DNA from 4 places in the Chryseobacterium wanjuense genome. Region 1 is predicted to be linked to each of the others. Evidence: riboswitches for the same ligand, from Rfam matches in the RefSeq annotation. Region 1 holds a riboswitch; each other region holds the start of a gene.

What was found. A riboswitch is a leader RNA that binds a small molecule or an ion and turns the genes downstream of it on or off. The one in region 1 is predicted to bind cobalamin.
Region 2: it holds a riboswitch for cobalamin, as region 1 does, so the genes downstream of both, metE (5-methyltetrahydropteroyltriglutamate--homocysteine S-methyltransferase) here and BMX24_RS02080 (TonB-dependent receptor plug domain-containing protein) in region 1, are expected to answer to the same signal.
Region 3: it holds a riboswitch for cobalamin, as region 1 does, so the genes downstream of both, BMX24_RS02580 (acyl-CoA thioesterase) here and BMX24_RS02080 (TonB-dependent receptor plug domain-containing protein) in region 1, are expected to answer to the same signal.
Region 4: it holds a riboswitch for cobalamin, as region 1 does, so the genes downstream of both, BMX24_RS13085 (TonB-dependent receptor plug domain-containing protein) here and BMX24_RS02080 (TonB-dependent receptor plug domain-containing protein) in region 1, are expected to answer to the same signal.

The regions. Positions count from the first base shown of each region.
Region 1 covers NZ_FOIU01000001.1:456,011-460,422, reverse strand. Annotated here, with positions in the region: gene BMX24_RS02090 (NADH:flavin oxidoreductase/NADH oxidase) at 1-722, opposite strand, end outside; gene BMX24_RS02085 (cytidine deaminase) at 825-1,307, shown strand; gene BMX24_RS20955 (hypothetical protein) at 1,409-1,636, opposite strand; cobalamin riboswitch at 1,752-1,928, shown strand; gene BMX24_RS02080 (TonB-dependent receptor plug domain-containing protein) at 1,958-3,784, shown strand; gene BMX24_RS02075 (YncE family protein) at 3,798-4,412, shown strand, end outside.
Region 2 covers NZ_FOIU01000001.1:1,178,390-1,182,801, forward strand. Annotated here, with positions in the region: gene BMX24_RS05305 (tetratricopeptide repeat protein) at 1-761, opposite strand, end outside; gene metE (5-methyltetrahydropteroyltriglutamate--homocysteine S-methyltransferase) at 879-3,203, opposite strand; cobalamin riboswitch at 3,608-3,792, opposite strand; gene BMX24_RS05315 (hypothetical protein) at 3,864-4,286, opposite strand; gene BMX24_RS05320 (hypothetical protein) at 4,394-4,412, opposite strand, start outside.
Region 3 covers NZ_FOIU01000001.1:561,764-566,175, reverse strand. Annotated here, with positions in the region: gene BMX24_RS02590 (endonuclease MutS2) at 1-1,334, shown strand, start outside; gene BMX24_RS02585 (hypothetical protein) at 1,615-2,415, shown strand; cobalamin riboswitch at 2,479-2,665, shown strand; gene BMX24_RS02580 (acyl-CoA thioesterase) at 2,774-3,157, shown strand; gene BMX24_RS02575 (HD domain-containing protein) at 3,463-4,053, opposite strand; gene BMX24_RS21305 (hypothetical protein) at 4,056-4,211, opposite strand; gene BMX24_RS02570 (XAC2610-related protein) at 4,251-4,412, opposite strand, start outside.
Region 4 covers NZ_FOIU01000002.1:286,458-290,869, forward strand. Annotated here, with positions in the region: gene BMX24_RS13080 (YncE family protein) at 1-253, opposite strand, end outside; gene BMX24_RS13085 (TonB-dependent receptor plug domain-containing protein) at 250-2,268, opposite strand; cobalamin riboswitch at 2,380-2,564, opposite strand; gene BMX24_RS13090 (SCO family protein) at 2,689-3,369, opposite strand; gene BMX24_RS13095 (YHS domain-containing protein) at 3,356-3,628, opposite strand; gene BMX24_RS13100 (hypothetical protein) at 3,840-4,202, opposite strand.

The DNA of each region.
Region 1 (4,412 bases):
TCCACGCTGTCGCTAATTTCCCAGCCGCTTTCAGCGTATTCTGTTCCGGAAATTCTTACAAACAGTGCCACATTTTCGTTTAATTCTTCATTCACAGCATCAACGATTTCCAGTAAAAAACGGATCCTGTTTTCAAAACTCCCGCCATATTCATCGGTTCTGATGTTGGAAAGCGGTGATAAAAACTGGTGAACCAGATATCCGTGAGCACCATGAATTTCAATCACCTCAAATCCGGCTTTCACAGCTCTTCTAGCTGCATTTTTAAAATTCTGAACCTGTTCTTTAATTTCCTCCACCGTTAAAACATGAGGAATCCTTTCCGTCGGATGATAAGGTATCGGGCTTGGAGCAACGGTTTCCCATCCTTCTTCCACAGGAATCTGGATATTATTCCACGTTGAGCCTTTTCTTCCGGAATGAGCCAACTGAATTCCGATTTTGCTTTCTGAATTTTTATGGACAAATTCTACGATCCGCTGAAGCTTTTCCGCCTGTTCGTCGTTCCAGATTCCCATGCAGTGATTGGTGATCCTTCCGCGAGGTTCGATACCTGTTGCTTCTACCATAATTAATCCCGTTCCGCCCTGCGACCTGCTTCCGTAATGCACAAAATGAAAGTCATTGGCAAGACCGTTTTCACAAGAATACATACACATTGGAGACATCACCCAACGGTTTTTCAGCTCAACATTTCTGAATTTGACTGGCGTGTATAACATTTTTGAAGAATATTTTTAAGTTAAATTTTTGAAAAATAAGATAATATTGTCCACCTCATTAAAAAGGAGTAATTTTATCCCCCTTTTTTTAATTCACAATATATGAAAAAAGAAACTCAAATCAGTTACGAATATTTTAAGAATAGCAGTGAACTGAACGATATAGAAAGAAAATTGTTCGAAAGAGCAAAACAAGCCCGCGAAAATGCATACGCTCCCTATTCACAGTTTTTGGTAGGATGTGCCATTTTGCTTGAAAACGGAGAAATCTACTCCGGAAACAACCAAGAAAACGCAGCTTTTCCATCCGGGCTTTGTGCAGAAAGAACAACATTATTCTGGGTTGCCGCCAATTTTCCGAATGTAAAAATTAAAAAGATTTTTGTAGTGGGTGGCCCGAAAGAATTTCATGAGAAAAACCCTCCGATTCCGCCTTGTGGAGCCTGCAGACAAAGCTTAATTGAGTATGAAACAAAGCAAAATGAAAATATCGATCTCTATTTTTCGAGTATGAATGAAGAGGTGGTAAAAGTGCATTCTATTAAGGATTTGCTGCCGTTTTATTTTGATGCGACGTTTTTGTAGGATGGAATTTTTAGTTTAAATAAAACAATTTTATTTCAGTAACATCAACTTTGTCATCCTGAAAGGATCTAAGCACTAATTTTTTAAGATGTTTTCTAACACTATGTTGAGATCCTTTCAGGATGACAAACTTCGTGTGGAGTTCCTATTTTTCTGGAGATTGCTTTACTTCGACAGGCTCGCTCAGTACAGGCTGATTTCCCTCCTTGCAATGACATAAAGAAATGGATAACTGCAACCCTAGCCCCGATAGGAACGGCATCCTTTTGGGTTGCGGGCGGAGCATGAACTGAAAGTTTACGAACGTAGTTCAGGAGCCCGTAACCCAAAAGATATAGTGGATAGCGGGAAAAAGCTTCTTATTATCCTGAGTACAAAATGACCGAAGAATTTCAACTTTTCTGTTAATATTTTTCTCGTTTTTGCATTTTTGACGAATAAGTTTATCTTTGCAAAAATTTTGGTTTCCAATCATTTGGAATGAAAAGGGAATTGGGCGAAAATCCCAAACTGTCCCCGCAACTGTAAATCGCAACTGAAATTTCTACGAAAAACCACTGTGAAAACGGGAAGGTGTAGAAAAGCGAAAGTCAGGAGACCTGCCAAAATTATAACTAAATACATTGCTTTCGGAGGAAAAGTAAAATAGAATGGATATAAAAAGATCTTTAGTACTGCTTTTTTCGTCTTACGGTTGTTTTCTTTTTGCACAAGAGAAGACGATAGATACCGTTTACATCTTTGATAATCAAATGAATAAGGTGAAACTTTTTCATAAAGTCAATACCATTACCCCAAAAGACATCGAGAAAAATACCACCAACCTTTCGGAACTTTTACGTTTTCAATCCCAGGTTTATATTAAAGAAAATGGTCGTGGAGCTGTTTCTTCGCCTTCATTCAGAGGGACAAGCGCGGGACATACTGCTTTTGTGTGGAACGGAATTAATATCAATTCTAATTTTCTGGGACAGGGAGATGTGAATAATATTCCGCTTTTCGGATATGATCAGCTCGAGGTAAAAGCCGGCGGAGGAAGCGTGCAATACGGAAGCTCGGCCATCGGAGGAAGCATTCACCTGAATAATAACCTTGATTTTAACAAAGATTTTGGAGCTGCACTCTATTCTGAAGTCGCTTCTTTTGACACTTATAATAATTTTGCGAAGGCTTCATTTAGCAATGATAAATTCAGTTTTAAAGTTTCGGGAAATTATTTTATCAGCCAGAACGATTATGAAGTTCGGGAGAAGGAGTACATCAACAGAAACGGAAGATATTACAATACCTCGGTGAATGTAGGAGCTTCTTATAAAATTGCTCCCCATCAAACAATTTCGTGGCAAAACCAAATTTTTGACGGCTCACAATACTACCCGATTTTTGTAGAAAACGGAAATAAAACCAAATATAAAGCCCAGACTTTAAGAAGTTTATTGGCTTGGGACATCCATAAATCCAAGCTTTCCAACAGTCTGAAAGCGGCTTATACAGAAGATAATTTCCAGTATTTCGGAGATATTGACAAACCTAAAGAAAGCGGTGCGGAAGGAAAGAATTATATTTTTAAAAATGATTTTAATTATTTCATCACCCCAAAAATCAATGTCAATGTGATCGGAGAATTTCAGGTGAATAAAGGAGAAGGATATCAGTCGGGAATAGGAGATATCAGCAGAAACATGGGATCTGTAGCCGGTTTGGTGAGATATTTTGCGACTCAGGATCTTCGTTTTGAAGCTGGAGTGAAAAAAGATTTTGTGGAAGACATCAGCTCTCCCCTTCTATACTCTTTTTCAGGAAAATGGAATGCCATGAAATGGTATAACATAGGAATGAGCGTTTCCAGAAACTTGAGAATCCCTTCCTTTAATGATCTTTATTGGGAAAAAGGAGGAAATCCTGACCTGCTTCCGGAAACTTCAACCAATTTGGATATGGATCATGAATTCAGTTTTGGTGATTTTAAAATTACTTTAAGTCCGTATTACATGGATGTCAAAAACTACATCAACTGGCTTCCGACACCTTACGGATACTGGGCTGCATTCAACACTTACAAAGCTGAAATTTACGGTCTGGAATCTCAGGTTACTTTTAATAAAAACTTTGGAAAACACGGTTTCAGGCTGAACGCCGGGTATACCTATTCAAAATCGATCAATAAAGACACGGGAATGCAGATGGTGTATGTTCCTATTCATAAAGCGTTCGGGAATATCGATTATCAGTATAATTTCCTGAGAGTGTATGTTCAGGGGCTTTTCAACGGTCTTACGTACACGACAACAGACGAAAAAAGAGCGGATGCGATAGATCCATATTTCGTTTTGAATACTGGCATTTCTGCTACCCTTCTTAAAAAATATACTTTAGGATTTAAAGTAAATAATATTACAAACACAGTCTATCAAACGGTTTCCTATTATCCGATGCCGAAAAGAAACTACAGTGTTTATGCAACAATTAATTTTTAAACTAAAAAATATTATGAAAATAAACAGACTTTTGACACTTGTATTTGCATCTGCATTACTTTTCAATGTTTCGTGTAGTGATGATGATAATGTAACGGAAGAAATGTACTACGGAAACGGATTCCTGGTTGCGAATGAAGGAAATTTCGGGAAGCCGAATGCTGAAGTGACGTATGTAAGTTCGGATTTAAGCATTAAACAAGACAATATTTTCTCCAGCAATAATGGAGGCTCAAATCTTGGAGATGTTTTGCAGTCGATCACTTACAGCGGAGAAAATGCTTATCTTTTATTAAATAACTCCAATAAAATACAGGTTGTCAACCGCTATAACTTTAAGAGAACAGGGGAAATCACTTCTCAACTTAATTCGCCACGTTATATGGCTTTTGCCAACAACAATATCTACGTAACCAACGATAAATACGGGGGTGACAAATTTGTAAGCATTTATAAATCTTCTGATCTGTCTTTCGTGAAAAAAATCACTTTTACAGATAATGTTGAGAGAGTTGTAGAAGCCGGAAACAATATTTTTGTGCAAAATGCGTCATACGGTTTCGGAAATAAAATTACTTATATCACGACTTCCAACAACGAGATCCAATCTACGATCACTTTGCCGAGC
Region 2 (4,412 bases), 720 kb from region 1:
TTTGAAGTTGAAATACCTTGTTCCGCAAGTATGCAGGCTTTTGTTAAAAATAAGTTTTCAGATTCCTCAATTTCTAAACATTGATTAATATACAGAAGTGCTTCTTCATAATTATACATACTATAAAGGCTTTGTGATAATGCGTGTAAAATAGAAGCCTTATCTTGTAAATTTTCTATCTTTAATGCTTTTTTGAAATAAAATATTGCATCAGAGAAATTTTGCGTAAGATAATTTTTCCAAGCAATAATCTCAATTTTATCTAATGATTCATATTCAAGTTTAGTGAATGATTCAAATAAACTTTTTATACCAAAATGTTTTTGAACTTTAGATATTATATCATTCCAATTGATTTCTGTCAGTTTATTTTCTTTTGAAACTTTTAAGTAAATATTTTCCTTATTTTCTAAATCCTCATGATTAAATTCAATATCTTCAAACCATTGCCAATATGCTTCAATGTCTTGTTTTACGTAGACTATTATCATTACGGGCTCAAGCCTTGCTCTAAAAAAATTTAATGTAGATGTTTTAAATTGAATATTAACAGTATTTTTATTAGTGTCAATTTCTTTTGATTTTAGTTGTACTGAAAAATTTAATCCTGTAACTTCATTATTGACTACTATATTAGTAATATAGTCAATTCCATAGTCATTTTCTGGCTTATCAATAAACCAGTCTTCAGGAAGAGAGTTGTTGAAAAATTTGTTAGATAAATTTTCGAGAATATGGTTATTATGTCTTAAAGGTTTCAAATTATAGAATTAGATTATTCGTGATTTTATTAATTGTAATAAAGTTACTAAATTTTTTGTCAAATGGAAGGAGATAAATTTTTATAAACAAAACAGGAGCCTCTCGGCTCCCATCATCTAATATTTCAATTTTTCTTTCTTCAAAAACTCCTCACTCGCTTCCCTCGAAGCCTCCACCATCGCAATCAGTGCCTTTTCCGTTTCATCCCAATGACGAGTTTTCAAGCCACAGTCAGGGTTTACCCAAAGTTGCTGTGCAGGAATTACGGCTTGCGCTTTTTTCAGCAATTCCACCATTTCCTCTTTCGACGGAACTCTCGGCGAGTGAATATCGTAAACTCCCGGTCCAATCTCGTTCGGATATTTGAAATCTGCAAAAGCATTCAACAGTTCCATCTGGCTTCTGGAGCATTCAATCGTAATTACGTCGGCATCCATATCGGCGATGTTTTGGATGATGTCATTAAATTCAGAATAACACATGTGCGTATGAATCTGCGTCGCATCTTCCACACCGCTTGCCGAAATTCTAAAGGCTTCAACCGCCCATTTCAGATAATTCTGCCAGTCAGATTTTCTCAACGGAAGACCTTCACGAATCGCAGGTTCATCAATCTGGATGATTCTGATTCCCACTTTTTCCAAATCATTCACCTCATCACGAATCGCTAGTGCAATTTGTTTACAAGTCAATGAACGAGGTTGATCATCCCGCACAAAAGACCATTGAAGAATCGTTACAGGTCCCGTCAACATTCCTTTTACCCATTTTTGAGTTAAAGATTGCGCATATTTCGACCAATACACCGTCATCGGATTCGGTCTGTGAACATCTCCGAAAATCACAGGAGGTTTCACGCAGCGGCTTCCGTAACTTTGAACCCAGCCGTTTTGTGTAAATGCAAATCCAGCCAATTGTTCCCCGAAATATTCCACCATGTCGTTTCGCTCAAATTCTCCGTGAACCAAGACATCGATCCCAATTTCTTCTTGCCAGCGAATCGTTCTTTCGGTTTCCTGTTTCAATAAAGTATCGTATTGTTCGGCATTCAGTTCTCTTTTTTTGAATTTTGCCCGCCAGTTTCTCACCTCTTTAGTCTGCGGAAACGAACCAATCGTGGTCGTCGGAAATAAAGGAAGCTTCAATACTTCCTGCTGCGTTTGTTTTCTTATCGTAAATGGAGAGTTTCTTTGTGCATCTTCCTCAGTTGTTACATCAACACGGTTTTTTACGTCCTGATTGTGAATTAATGTTGAGGTTTTACGGTTTTCAATTGCTTTTTTATTTTCTGCTAAAGCCTGTAACGCGTTATAATCCGGATTTTCTGAAGCTAATTTTTTTAAATCAACAATCTCATATACTTTCTGTTTCGCAAAAGCCATCCATTGCTTGATTTCAGGAGATAAAATGTCTTCATTTTTCTCAGAATCCAGGTCAAAAGGAGCGTGCAGCAATGAACAGGACGGAGCAATGAAAATTCTCTCCGAACCAATTCTTTGAACTGCTTTTTCAATAAAATGTAATGATTTTTGAAAGTCGTTTTTCCAGATATTTCTTCCGTCGACGATTCCTAAAGAAAGGCTCAATGTTTCAGGAATAGTTTTTAAAACTTCATCCAATTGTTCAGGACAACGAACCAGATCAATATGCAAAACATCGATCGGAAGGGAAGTTGCCAGTGAAAGATTGTCTTTTAATCCTTCAAAATAAGTCGTCACAATAAATTTAAGTTTCGGAAACTGCTTTCTGATTTCAGCATAAATAAACTGATACGTTTCTTTCGCTTTTTCATTTAAATCTAAAGCTAAAAACGGCTCATCAAACTGAATATATTCCGCACCATGATTTTCAAGCTCTTTCAAGATTTGAATATAAACCGGCAGCAAATTTTGCGCTAAATCCAGTTTATCAAAACCTTCTTCTTTTTCTTTTCCTAATAATAAATACGTCAGCAAGCCAATAATTACAGGTTTTGCATTGATTCCCGCCTGTTTTGCATTGATGAATTCTTTAATAATTTTATTGGAAAATAATGTAAACTCCTGATTTTTTTGAAATTCAGGAACGATGTAATGGTAATTGGTATCAAACCATTTCGTCATTTCCATCGCAGTGATGTCCAAACCTTCTTTCTGGAAACCTCTTGCCATCGCAAAATAAAGATCGGTCTCAGATTTTTTGAAAGCGATTTCCTGATAACGTTCCGGAATGGCTCCAACCGTCAAAGTCATGTCCAAAACCTGGTCATAATACGAAAAATCGTTGCAGGGGATAAGATCGATTCCTACTTCCTGCTGCAGTTTCCAGTTGTTTTGAGTGATGGTTTTTCCTACTTCCAAAAGGTCGTTTACATCGATTTTGCCCGTCCAATATTGCTCGCAGGCTTTTTTGAGTTCTCTGTTGCTACCAATACGCGGATAGCCAAGAATGTGCGTTTGCATTTTCTTAAAACTTTTAAATTAAACAATGATTTTAAAAGCTCTTCAGATGCTTCGCAATGCAGTTGTAGAAAGAAATTTTGTGGAATAGAGTAGATACAATGAGGACGTAATTTTTCCTTTAATAAAAGGATTGGCTTAAATTTTTTATTTTTTTGACGCAAAATTTAATTAAAAACCCTTCAATATTCAAGAAGGCAAAGAAGAATCAATTCATTGATTTTAAGAAGCGGACGTATAAGAAACATTAGCTTCATCAGCGACAAAGTCGCAATTCTTTGCTCTCTAAAAATAAGAAGCTATAACAAAAAAATCTTTGCGTTTAAAAAATTAAGATTAAAATTTTAAACCAAAATACGTTCAAAAAGTATCATCTGTATGACCAAAAAGCTTCAAACCGCGAAAGCATTGTCAATTCGGAACAGGCAGGTCTCCTGACTTGTAACAGTCTTTGTCATCCTTCCCGTTTGCACAGTGGATATTCTTGGACAAAAACTTTTGGTATGTTACTTACAGTTGCGCGACAGCTCGTGATTCTCACACGATTCCCTATTAATCTACGTTATGTAAAACCTTTTCCGTTTGATGAAGTATGTTAAAGAACTGTTTTCGGGGCAAATGTAGGGAATATTTGTTTGAGTTTTTAAAATTTTGGATTTTAAATTAAATAAATGCCGCTCCTGTTAGCCAATCAAGTTTATTTAAAATGTTATAAATTTCACTAGGACACTTTTTGCAAATAGTAATAAATCTAAAATCTTTTTCTTTGATTAAAGTATCGAAAGTTGTAAGTTTTGTATTGCAAACAGTACAATTTCCATCTTCGCTAATAATATTAATAGATTCTAATTTTTCAATTTCAGTATTTAAATCATTAATTAAAAGAGAAATGCTAATAAAATTTTCTTTAAAATGGATTTCTGAGAACTCCTGTAATATCAAACCTTCAATTTTCATATCCTGAAAAGTGATTTTTCTTTCTTCAAATGTTTCTAAAATATATTTCCTGCAATAATTCCTAATTCTATCTGTGAATGTTCCTGCCTGAAAGATAAATTCAGATTCAGGATGATTTATGTCTATCATTTATAAGAAATTTCATATTTCAACTAAATTCAAATCGGGATTTCTAAAATACGCAGATTTTACCTTCTCTAAAGTCCAGATTCTCTCAACAACTGATAATATTGATACTATTTGTGAAAAGTATTT
Region 3 (4,412 bases), 110 kb from region 1:
TTTTTGACCTGGATTTAACGAGAGCCAAAGCTAAATTTGCGGAATTAATCAATGGTATTTTACCGAAAATTAACCGTCATAAAACCTTAAGATTAAAAGATGCGTTTCACCCTTTATTGTTTTTAAGAAATAAAGCGGAAAATAAAACCATCTACCCTCAAACCCTGACTTTAACGGAACATAACAGAATTATCTGTATTTCCGGACCGAATGCGGGTGGAAAATCAATCACTTTGAAAACCGTCGGATTGCTTCAGCTGATGATTCAAAGCGGAATTTTGGTTCCTGCTCATCCGAAATCAGAGATGTTTTTCTTTGACAAAATCATGACTGATATTGGTGATAATCAATCCATTGAAAATCATCTTTCGACGTATTCATCAAGATTAAAAAAAATGTCGGGGATCATTCGTGAAGCCGATGCAAATACTTTATTGCTCATCGATGAATTCGGTACAGGTTCCGATCCGGAATTGGGTGGTGCTCTGGCAGAAAGTTTCCTTGAGTTTTTCTATGATAAGAAAAGTTTTGCCATCATTACAACGCACTACACGAATATCAAATTGGTCGTAGAACAGCTTCCCAATGCAGAAAATGCCGCAATGCTGTTTAATGAAGAGACGCTGGAGCCGATGTATAAACTTGAAGTCGGGCAAGCGGGAAGCTCATTCACGTTTGAAGTTGCGGAGAAGAATAAAATTCCGAGGTTTATCATTCATTCTGCTAAGAAAAAAGTAGAACATGATATTGTAAATCTTGATAAAACGATTGTAAAGCTTCAGCAGGAAAAATTTGAGGTTGAAAAACTGAAAACTGATCTCGCGGAAAGAAAAGAATCTGTTGAAGATAAGCGCGATAACCTGCAAAAACTGAACGAGCAGCTTCAGCAAAAGTTGTATAATTTTCAAAAACTTTACGAAGAAGAACATCGTAAACTGCAGTTTGGAAACAAAATTGAAACGTTCATCGACAGCTATACCAAAGGAAAATCGAGGAAAGATGTGGTGAAGGATTTTGTGAAGCTTTTGGAACAGGAAAAATTCAGGAAAATAGGAGCTGACAAAGATGAAAGTAAACGGCTTCAGGTGGTGAAAAGAAAAATCACCCAACAACTGAAGAAGGAAGATGTCATTGAAAAAATCGCCGAAACCAACGAAAAACTGGAAGAAAAGCGTAAAACAGACCGCGCTCTGTGGATGAAAGTCGGACAACGGGTTCGCATCACCGGAAGCACGAGTGTGGGAACGATCGAAAAGATCTCCAGAAATAAGGTGATTGTGAATTACGGAACGTTCAAGACGACGATTGATGCGGATGAATTGGAGAGAATTTAAATTTATATGGTTAGGCATATAAAATAATCTCTGAAATAGCCCATTTTGTCATTCTGGAAAATGTAAAGCTAACAGGTTTCAAAAACCTGTTAAGTTTGGATAATAAACAGATTAGTTGTCGATGTTAAGATAAAAAAGAGTGTCGTTGTGGCACTCTTTTTATTTAAATTTGAATTATGGTCAAAAGTTTCGAAATGTTTAAAAATTAAAGATTTAAAAGAATTGAAACAGTATTATTAAAAGTATTTAATTTATATATTTGAACTGTCAAAAAAATTTCATGATGATTTCCGTAAGCAAAGCGTTTTATTTATCTGTTTTCTGTCTTTTTTCTTTGGCTTTGATGAAAGGTCAGAATAAAGTTCCTTTCGGCGTTGTAAAAGCTGAGGAAGGATATGCCATGGTGCGTGTTCACAAAGAAGATTACCGAAAAATCATTGATAAGATCCGCATGAAAACAGGTGATGTTTTTGTTTATGTAAAGCCGGCTCCGGGAGAAACCGAATGGATCTGGATCAAATATCCTGAAAAAGACGACACCGAAAAACCTTTCGTAAGATACGACAGCATCACCAAAGAAGGAATGGTGAATAAAAACCGTGTTGTTTTTGTGGATCAGCTGCCGCATTTTACGCCTTCAAAATCTAAAAACGGGAAATCATTGATCTTCACGGACGATACCAATCCGAAAATTCCGGGAAATCAAAGAACAAAAGTCATTATCGATGTTTATCCTTCGTACGCCAAACTCAAAAAACAGGAGAAAGATGCGAACGGAAATATCATTAAAATTGATAAAGTAAAATCCTGGGGAGTCGGAACTGAGCTTCCAGAAGACTTAACCGAAATTAAATCCATCCGGGTACAGCAGCCGGGAAGAGGGTCTGTTTTTGTGAGGGACGCCATCAAAAATATGTTTATGCCCACGATGGATTTTAGCAATATCGGAGTGACGGCCATCGACAACGACCATATTTTCCTTTATATGATCAACGGTTCAGGTGCCAACCGTTATACCACGATCTGGACTATTAAGCAGGGAAAGGTCGAAAGTCAGATCATTTTCAAAAATCCGGAATAATTCGTTTATAATCATTATTTTTACATCGAAAAGTATTGAGCTTTTGGCTTCTTGCCTCTTGCTTAGTTCTTTTTAGAAACTGGTTTTGCTTAACTGCAGATTAAAAGGGAATCGTGTGAAAATCACGAACTGTCGCGCAACTGTAAGTAACTGAAGTCTTTATAAAGAATCCACTGTCTCGTATTACATAAGATGGGAAGGAAATAAAGATGTTACAAGTCAGGAGACCTGCCTTTTCTTTAAACAAAAAACTTTCGCGATTTGAAGTTTATTGATCTGATGGATGCTTCAGGGATTTTTGTCTCTGTTTTTCTGTAGTTTTAATAATATTTCATTTCGCATTAATTAATAATGAAATATGACTACAGAAGAAAGAATTACAGCATCGGAAACCAGAATCTTTAAAGCAGTTTTCCCCAATACAACCAATCATTACGATACGCTTTTCGGAGGTACGGCCATGCAGCTGATGGATGAAGTGGCATTCATTACCGCCACACGTTTTGCCAGAAAAAGAGTGGTGACCGTAAACAGTGATAAAATCGATTTCAAAAAGCCTATTCCCGCAGGAACGATCGTCGAGCTGATCGGGAAAGTAGCCCACGTCGGAACTACCAGTATGAAAGTAAATGTAGAAATCTACACCGAACAGATGTATTCTTACGAAAGGGAAAGAGCAATTGTCGGCGATTTTACTTTTGTGGCGATTGATGAATTCAAGAAACCAATTCAAGTATTATAAATAAAAGGCTCCGGCGGCCTTCGGCCGCCGGAGCTCAGTATTTTCAATGTTTTTTTAAGCGGTTTCGGCGGGCTTTGCCCGCCGAAACTTTTTATTTTTTTAATCGTTTTAATTTACAAGATTACCACTCATTTTGTCATGCTGTAAGCATTTAAACAAAGCAAAATTAGATTGTTGACGGAATAATAAGACGTCAAATTCATAGATTTTCGAAAAAATCTATCAAAAAAATTCCCGATACATTGTTCTTCATTACCTTATGAAAAACACTCAAATTAACGGGAGTGCTTCTTTCTTATTAAAATTTATTTCAACACCTTTTCCGTCTCCAAGTTTTTAACCATCAGCAACTGAAAAGCCTCTCCCAGTTCATCCGAAGCACGACTGATTGCATTTTCCAGCATATTTCTGATCTGCTTTTCCGTAACACCGGCTTCTGTCCAGCTTTTTCCGGAAGTGTGGGAGTTTAAGATAAAAGGCATGATTCTGTCGATGGAGCAGGCAAAAATTGCATCCGGAGTTTTCTCTTCTTCGAATTCCAGCCAAAGATCAAAGAATTCTGAGCGTAAAGGTTCGTCTAAAATTCCGAAAATATTTTGAGCAGAGATTTTTTCCCTTTCAAACTTTCCGACCATTGCCGCTTCGTCGAACAAAAAAGTATCTCCCGCTTCAATTTCAACAAGATCATGAATTGACAGCATTCTGATCACCCTCAACAAATCAATATCTGCTCTGTTTTTTGCGTATGGATAAAGGATTTGGGCTAAAATAATAATCTGCCACGAATGTTCCGCCGTATTTTCCCTTCTGGAATCATCTGCATTGTAATTTCTTCTCTGTACATTTTTTAAGGCATCAACTGCCAGAATAAAATCAATCTCCTTCTGTATCTTCATTATTAATTTTCTTTATAATATTCGTTTATTGGATATTCTTTAATATTGGTAATCCATTTATCATCAATGAATTCTTTTTTTGTCACCACTACTTTTTCACCGCCGGTTGCATCCTCTTCCAATTCATATACTTTAAATAACCCTCTTTGCGGAAGCACCGTATATTCAGTGGTAAGATGCCAGCAACACCCTGATTTTTAATAGGTAATCAACCTTTTACGTTCAGAATCGGTATTGAACATCCCCAAATTCTCATGAGCCAGCTGTGTCAGCTCTTCGCTCGGAACAAGTTGTTTTTTGGTGATATTGAATACATATACATCATAGGAAGGGCCGCCGTAGCCGCTTTCATTTCCGTT
Region 4 (4,412 bases), on a different contig from region 1:
CTTTGATAACATTCGGATTAATTTCAGCATAAATATTTCGGTGGTAAGTTCCTGTGGTATAATCAAAGAAATCCAGTGTTGCTTTGTTGCTTCCCATATTTCCTTCGTTCAACAAATAAAATCCTTTGATCGCCGTATTTTCCGGTGCTGCCAATCCTGATTCTGTTTCTTCACGAGTGATGTATTCATCCGTTCTGCATGAAATCAGTGAAATAAAAGCAAAAATTATAAGATAAAAGTTTAATTTTTTCATAAGGTAAAGCTTACAATAAGTTTAAAATTTCTTCCCGGCATAGGATAATTCAAAACCACATCATAATATTGGTTGAAAATATTATTGACCTCAAAACTGGCTTTAAACTGATGTGATTTTAAATTAAATCTTTTCTGAATCGATAAATCATGGGTGTACCAGGGCTGGATGTAGTTGTACTGGATATTATTCTGATTGACATCATAACGTTCGCCCACATAAACAAAACTGTAATTGAAACTCCAGTCTTTGTAATCAGACATCAGAGAAAAAGTTCCGCTGTGCCACGGCGTGTAAGGAATCTGATGCCCGAAATAGGATTCTTCCCTATCTGAAAAATCTCTTGCTCTCTGGAAAGTATAGCTTAATAATGGTCTTATTTTAACATTTCCGAATTTAAAATCTCCCTGAATATTCACATCCGTCCCCAAAATTTCAACATTTCCCAGATTCAGCATCGTCCACCGGAACATACTTCCGTTGGGGGCGGCGATGATTTTGTCTTCCACTTTATTGAAATACCCGTCAACTTTAGCATAAATTCTCTGGAAAACTTCGCTTTTAAATCTTTTTTGATACGTAAATCCAAAGTTATATTGATTGGTAAATTCCGGTTTTAAAGCCACATTTCCGATCATCGTATAATACAGATCATTGAAAGTCGGCATCCTGAAAATCCTTTTGTAGAAAGCTCTTACCGTAAAATCATGAGCATTGAAAGGTTTATAGCTAAGAAAAGCTGCGGGCGTCCATTCTGTTCTGTCAGGAGATTTTGAATTTTTTTCGACATCTTCTGAAACGAAAGTTCCTAAAACGCTTCCTAAAAATTTAATCCGTTTCCATTCATACGTCGTTGCAAAAGCAGCCAGTGTCGTGTATCGCGTCGGAAAAGAAAAATTAACCAAGTCTGCGTTCAGATTATTATATTGAAAATCTACACTCGCACTGATATCCCAATTCGGAGTGATGGAATACAAATTGGAGGAAGACACATACAGTTCTCTTTGTATATATTGATTCTGAATTTTTATGGACGAGACCGTATCAACATAATGGGTATAATCATAAGCAAACTTGGCTTTTAATTGAGTTTCCAGTTTTGGGAATATTTTTTTCTTAAAAGTTCCTTGTACGAAATAATTTTCATCGGCCTGTCTTTGACCTCTTCCGTCGAAACGGTTGTTCACGATCGCTGCAGGAATTCCACGATTTGATAAATATCCGTATCCTCTGACATTCCAGCTTCCATTATTGACTGTTCCGTTAAGGCTTGTTTCAAAACGTTTTGCATGAATATCAGAATCCATTCTTTTGGCAATTGTATCGTAAGCAATTTCTCCGTCGGGGTATTTTTTTGTGTAACGGTATTTGTAAACGCCATCACTCTGGATAAATTCTGAACTGAAGCTTGCTGAAATATTTTCCGAAATTTTCTGTTCTAAACGAAAAGACGGATTAAATAAATCAATGGAACTATTTTTAAATCTTACAACGAGATTTGTTTTTCTGTTTCCTTTAAAAATTGGAATTTTTGGTTGTAAATAAATAGAACCCGACGAACCAAAATCTTTTGCAGGTTGAAAAATTTCACTTTTTTGACCATTGTAGAGAGAAATTTCCTCCAGATCATCCAAAGAATATCTTCCCAAGTCCACGACTCCATTCTGGGCATTCCCGATTTGAATTCCATCATAAAAAACACCAACATGCTGACTTCCCATACTTCGGATATTGATTGTTTTTAAGCCGCCAATTCCGCCATAATCTTTAATCTGGACTCCCGAAAAATACCTCAACGCATCAGCAACCGACTGACTGTTGAGCCGTTCCAGCTCTTCACCCGACAACACCTGTGCAGGAAGAATTTCTTTAAAATTTTTCTTCTGAATATTGACAGGAATGATTGTATGTTCCTTAAGACTGTCCTTAGATTGTGAAAATATAAGCTGAGCAGCCAACACAAAAACTGTGATAGCCACCTTATGAAGTTGAGATGTAAAAAATTTTGTCACCATTAGCTCATTAAGAATAATGATGACGCTAATGGATATAAGAATACAACGACAAAGCACAGCCGTAAACTGCACAGAATCATTGATGTCCTAAGCTTTATTCCACGAAAGCGTCAAACGTTAAATCTTCTGGCAGGTCTTCTGACTTACTCCGTTTTTGAAATCCTTCCCATTAAAAACAGTGGATATAATCTTCAAAAACTTTTTTTGTGGAGCTTACAGCAGCGGGTCTGTTCCGGATTTTCACCGGATTCCCTTTTAAGCGCTTTTTATGGCTCACCAGATTTCGGCAAAGATAGAAAATAATTAAGAATAAATGATGGAAGGATAATTATTTTGGTAGAGAGCTGGAAATCAGGATTTTGAAATTACAAGCGAAAAGCAAAGAACTTCAAGCTTCCATCATCCAGCTTCCTACCTAATTTATTTTAATAATTTTTTGATGTCTTCAATTAATATTTCTCTGTCAGGATGGTATTTTCCGGTCAGTTTTGGAGATTTTCCTTCCTGATCTTCATAATTCAATCCAGAGTAATACAGAATCGGCATATTGTCTTTGTTGTATCTGCAACGGATGTTTCCGTCTTTGTCAACAAGGGCGATCATTCCGCTGTGGTTGAGACTTTCGCCTTCATCTTCTTTATCGCCAACATAGATATTAAACTGATCTGCAATTTTTCCGATATAATCTCTGTTTCCTGTCAGAAAATGCCAGTTTGGAGACTTAGCGCCGATTTTTTTAGCATGTTCTTTTAATAATTGCGGTGTGTCATTTTTAGGGTCAATGCTGATGGAAATAATGCCAAAATCCGGACTGTTGATTTCATCTTCGATCGCCCTCATATTGGTATTCATCACAGGACAAATCGTCGGGCATCTGCTGAAGAAAAACTCGACCAGATAGACTTTTCCGAGCATATCTTTATTGGTGATTTTTTTGTTGTTTTGATCGGTCAGTTCAAAATCCGGAACTTTCATGACGGTGTACAAATTCTTTTTAAAATATCCCATTCCGACACCGATTCCGACGAAAAGCAAAGCGATAATCACAATGGGAATGATCACTTTACTCTTTGTATTGTTGGTTTTTTTATTTTTGGACATATTTTTCAGGATTTTTTTTGAATTCATCTTTACAACCAGCACTGCAAAAACCGTAAGTTTTATTTTTATACACCGCTGTGTCTTTCATATCCGGTTCCGTCGGCATATGGCAGATCGGATCTTCTGCGTTGGCAAATTTTATTTTTTTTGTATTTGATTTTGAAGATGTATTTTTTTTATGCTTTACTTTAGGAGTTTCCTGAGCACAGGCCATTAATGATATAGACAGAAATGCTGTCAAAATGATTTTAGATTTCATTTTAGTTTAAATTGAAATTAATGATAGTATTGAATGAAATTGATTGACTTTTTTAAACTAATTTAATATTGAAATCATTTTAAACGTAAGGTTCGCAAAGTTTTTCGAAAACTTCATATTTATACGTTCGCAAGGGCGTTAACACTCAGCAATTGATAGCAAAGGTTATTTCAATATTAAATTCAACTAAAAAATTAGTTTAAAATAAAAATTAAGCTAAAGGTGGATGAAATATTCGGGAAGAATATTCTGAAGTATGAAAATTGATATAAGCCGAATTTGGATTTTTTATTGGAATATCAAACTGGTTTTTATCTGAAAATGAAAGGATTTCGTTGGATAAAAAGACGTCCAGTCCAGAAATTTTTATCGTTTGAGAATTGTTGGATTGTTTTTCTGTTTTTGCCAATTCTTTTTCGACGTAACATTTCCCTTTACATGTTGATTGTGGAATATTTCTGTTTTCACAAAGGTTTTTTACAATGTAATCATAATTAATCGCATAATTAACCAATGGCAAAACCGGTCGTATTGCAATCGTGAAAATAATGAATATGGAAATGAAAAACTTCAATTGATAATTCTATGGTACAAATATACTACTGAAATTGTGTATGTGGTGAATTTATGATGAAAGTCATTTTCTGGTTGATGGTTTTGGTTGATGGTTGATTGAAATAAAGGTCAGTTAAAAAAATTAACCGAGGGTTTTGTTTCCCGCTGATTTTAGGACTCTGATAATCCTTGTCAAGGTTTTAAACCTTGACAAGGATTTTTTGCATGA